DNA from 2 places in the Blastococcus saxobsidens DD2 genome. Region 1 is predicted to be linked to the other one. Evidence: predicted binding sites of a transcription regulator. Region 1 holds the regulator's gene; the other holds the start of a gene.

What was found. The regulator LexA, encoded in region 1, represses DNA repair genes until DNA is damaged. The targets are predictions, from matches to a motif close to TCGAACANNTGTTCGA.
Region 2: BLASA_RS07840 (HNH endonuclease signature motif containing protein) is a predicted target of LexA. The motif match lies at 990-1,005, and genes of this name have one in related genera.

What each region holds. Positions count from the first base shown of each region.
Region 1 is NC_016943.1:3,535,315-3,537,511, reverse strand. It holds gene BLASA_RS16730 (enoyl-CoA hydratase/isomerase family protein) at 1-653, shown strand, start outside; gene lexA (transcriptional repressor LexA) at 723-1,490, opposite strand; gene BLASA_RS16720 (LysM peptidoglycan-binding domain-containing protein) at 1,698-2,197, shown strand, end outside.
Region 2 is NC_016943.1:1,670,766-1,672,962, forward strand. It holds gene BLASA_RS07835 (cation:proton antiporter) at 1-868, shown strand, start outside; gene BLASA_RS07840 (HNH endonuclease signature motif containing protein) at 1,010-2,197, shown strand, end outside.

The DNA of each region.
Region 1 (2,197 bases):
TGGACATCCTGGACGCCGACGAGAACGTCCGGTGCCTGGTGATCACCGGTGAGGGCCGCGCCTTCACCGCGGGAGCGCACCTGGGCGAGGACCAGTCCATGAGCGACGAGCAGCTGACCGACTACCTCGCCGAGTTCAGCCGGGTGCTCAACGGAGTCCAGCACTTCCGCGCGCCGGTCATCGCGGCCATCAACGGGGCGACGATCGGCGGGGGGCTGGAGTTCTCCCTCTGCTGCGACATCCGCATCGCGTCCACGGACGCGTTCTTCGTGGCCGCCGGCGTGAACGTCGGTCTCATCGTCAGCTTCTGGCGCCTGCCCCGCGTGATCGGGCTCGGCCCGGCCAAGGAGATCCTGCTGACCGGCGCCCGCTACACCGCCCAGCAGGCGCTCAACTGGGGACTGGTGACCGAGGTCCACGAGCCGGCCGATCTGATGCCTGCCGCGCTGGCGAAGGCGCAGCGCATCGCCACGCGTGCCCCGCTGTCGGTCGAGGTCACGAAGGAGGCGGTGACGGGGGCCTTCGAGATGGACTTCGCCCAGGGACAGGCGCTGCAGACCAAGCGGTTCCTGGAGATGTTCCGTACCGAGGACCACCAGGAGGCGCTCCGGGCCTTCTTCGAGAAGCGGGACGGCGACTACAACCGGCGCTGATCGATCCTCGGACGTCAACGGCGGGTCCGACCTCTCCGGAGGACGGACCCGCCGTCGGCCGTTCCGGGATCAGACCCGGCGGAGGACGCTGACCACCCGGCCGAGGATCGTCGCCTCATCGCCCGGGATGGGCTCGTAGGCGGAGTTGTGCGGCAGCAGCCACACGTGCCCGTCCCGGCGCTTGTACGTCTTGACCGTCGCCTCGCCGTCGATCATGGCGGCCACGATCTCACCGTTCTCCGCCGTGGGCTGCTGACGCACCACGACCCAGTCGCCGTCGCAGATGGCTGCCTCGACCATCGAGTCACCGGCCACCTTGAGCATGAAGACCGTGCCCTCGCCGACGAGCTCGCGCGGGAGGGGGAAGACGTCTTCCACCGCTTGCTCGGCGAGGACCGGGCCACCGGCCGCGATCCGCCCGACCAGCGGCACGTACGCGGGCGCCGACGCCCGGTCGCCGTCCCCGAGCGCCGGCGGCTCGACGACCGCGGTCGCGCTGCGGCCGGCCTCGCCGGGAAGACGCACGTCGAGGGCCCGGGGCCGGTTGGGGTCGCGGCGCAGCCAGCCCTTCTTCTGCAGGACCGACAGCTGGTGGGCGACCGACGAGGCGGAGGAGAGGCCGACGGCCTCACCGATCTCCCGGACGGACGGCGGGTAGCCGCGACGCTCGATGGAGTCGCGGATCACCTCCAGCACCCGGCGTTGCCGCTGGGTCAGGCCGTCGCCGTCGGCGCTCCGGTCGGGGAAGGTGCGCACCGACGCCGAATCGCCGGCCGGGTCCGGTGTGGTGCCCGCGGTGCCACGTCGGCCGCCGGACGTCCCACTCGAGTCCGTCACGTCTCCTCCTCGCCGGCTGCCCGTGCAGCTGCTCAGCCCTGGTCGTCGGAGGAACCGTAACGCCGATCGCCGGACAGTTCAAACAGGTGTTCGAAGATCGTCGTGTCGCGTCGCATCTGTCGGTGGCATCCGGTACACATCGGACAGACGTTCGAATCGAACGTGTGTTCGGGTCGACGGGCGTCGGCCGGCGAGAGGTGGACAGCGATGGCGAGCACTCGTGCACTGTTGGCGCATGGCGGCGAGGTGGGGGTGGAGGGCCGGGTCGCCGGCGCGGCGCCCTCCGCGCGGCATCTCCGGGCGCTGCCGCCGGTACCCGCCGCGTACGCGGTCCCGCCGGCGCCGCGACGTCGCTCGGTCGCCTTGTCGCCGGACCCCGAGGCGGTCCGACCGGTGCCGCGCCGGACGGCCGGCCCGCAGGCCCCGCCGCTGCGGTTGACCGCACGGGGCCGGCGCCTGGTGGTGGTCCTGCTGCTCCTCGTGGTCACGGGGATCGCCGCAGCCGCCGGTGCGCTGCTGAGTGACGACGCAGAGCGCCTGGAGCTCATGGGCACCAGCAGCGTCATCGTCGAGCCGGGCGACACGCTCTGGTCCATCGCGAGCGGAGTGGCAGGGGAGCGGGACGTTCGCGAGGTGATCGACGGGATCCAGCTGCTCAACGGCCTGGACAGCGCTTCCATCGAGCCCGGTCAGGTGCTCGAGCTCCC
Region 2 (2,197 bases), 1.9 Mb from region 1:
CTCGGCCATCGTCGGCCGCGAGGAGGTGCCCGGGCGGCTGCGGTCGCTGCTCAACGTGGAGAGCGGGGTCAACGACGGGCTGGCGCTGCCGGTCGTCCTCGTCCTGCTCTCCGTGCTCGCCCGGGACGACGTCTCCTACGGGGCGCTGGCCACCGAGCTGGCGGTCGGCATCGGCATCGGCTTCGCCGTCCCGGCGCTGGCGATCCTGCTGATCCGCAGCCGGTTCACCTCGGCCACCCCGCTCTACGCGTCGCTCGGCGGCCTGTCGATCGGGTTGATGGTGCTCGGCCTGGCGAACCTCACCCACGGGAACCTCTTCCTCGCGGCGTTCACGGCGGGTGTCACGATCGCCACGTTCGCGCCGCAGGTGGAGAAGTCGTTCGCCGAGTTCGGCGAGCTGGTCACCGAGCTGCTCAAGCTCGCCGCCATCCTGGTGTTCGGCGCCCTCATCTCGCCGGCCTTCCTGGGCGAGATCCCGTTGAACGGCTACCTGTTCGCCGTGCTGGCGCTGCTGCTCGCCCGTCCGCTGGCTACCGCGGTGTCGCTGTTCCGCAGCGGCCTGCCGACTCCGCAGAAGGCGGTCGCGGCCTGGTTCGGGCCCAAGGGGTTCGCCTCGGTGGTCTACGGGCTGCTGATCCTCGAGGCGGACGCGCCCGGCGCGGACGCCATGTTCCACCTGATCGCGCTGGTCATCGTCGCCTCGATCGTCGCGCACTCCTCGACCGACGTGCCCATCGCGCACGCCTTCGCGCGGGCCGAGGCGCGCGCGGGACGCGAGACGCCGGAGGAGGCGGACGCAGACGTGGAGGGCGTCGGGGCGCCGCACCGGGGGTGGACGGGAGTCGGCGGGCCTGAGCGGGACCGGTAGCCAGGAGCCGGCCACGGGCGCGGCCGGATGGGTGCGGAGCTCACGGGATACGTCCAGGTCCGAGGCGTTCCTCCAACTTCCGCGTCCGGCCTTCCCTCGCGTGACCCGTTTCTGTCGGTGGTCGAACATATGATCGAACACATGGAGCAGGAGACCACTCTCGCGGCCGGCACCGCCGGTGCGCCTGTGGCCGGCTGGGCGTCGGGGCCGTTGGGCGCGGTGCAGGCCGCCGATCGGGAGATCGCCCGGCAGACGGCGGTGCGAGCGCGGGCGGTGGCGGAGTTCGCGGCGTCCCGGCCGGCGTCGGTGGACCGGCAGCCCGGTGAGCCGGGTGCGATGAGCGCGGCGCGGCGGGCCGCCCGGCCCGCGGTGCTGGCTGATGTGTCGGAGTGGACAGCTCAGGAGCTGTCGATCGCCCTCGGGCTGAGCAGGCAGGGCGCCGGGCAATTGCTGGAGCGATCACTCACCCTGGTGCACAAGCTGCCCGGGACCGTGGATGCGATGGAGTCCGGGCTGCTGCACGACCGGCATCTGTGGGCGCTGCTGGAGCGGGTCGCGCCGGTCACCGACGAGCAGAAGCGGGCCGACCTCGAGCGGGACGTGCTCGCCTGGGTGGCCGAGCGGGCCGGTAAGCGGCAGATCACCACCCCGGCGCAGCTCGGTGGAAAGCTGCGTCGGATGGGTCTGGGCCGCGACCCTCGGCAGGACGCGAACGAGCTGCTGGCGGCGCTCAGGGAGCGCGGGGTGTGGGCACGGCCGGACCGCCGGCCCGGCATGGCGGCGTTGACGGCACTGCTCACCCAGCCCGAGGCGCAGGCGGTGGTCGACGTGCTGGGCCGGTACGCCGACGCCCTCGACGACCCCGAGGACCGCCGCACCCGGGGGCAGAAGATGGCCGACGTGCTGCTCGACCTGGTGCTGCGCCCGGGTGAGAGCCAGCTGCCGCCGGTACAGGCACAGCTCACCGTCGTGGCCGGGGTGCGGACCCTGGCCGGTGGCGAGGAACCCGGCGAGATCGGCGGTGAGCCGGTACCGGCCGAGATGGTCCGGGCACTGGCGCGCGGCCTCGGTCTGCTGGCGCCTGCGGCAGCAGGCCCGGCGGATACCGGGTCGACCGGCGAGGGCCCGATCCCCGGCCACCTGCTCGCGCAGTGGGAGGTCGAGACGTCACCGCCGGAGACCTGGCCGGACTGGCTGCGCGACGCCGACGAGCGGTGGTGGGCGGAGCTGGAGGCCCGCGCCCTGGCCGGCGGATGGGGCGGTGAGGACGATCCGCCACCGGAGGTGCGGCAGCGGCTCTGGGACGAGGAGTTCCGAGGGACCGCCCAG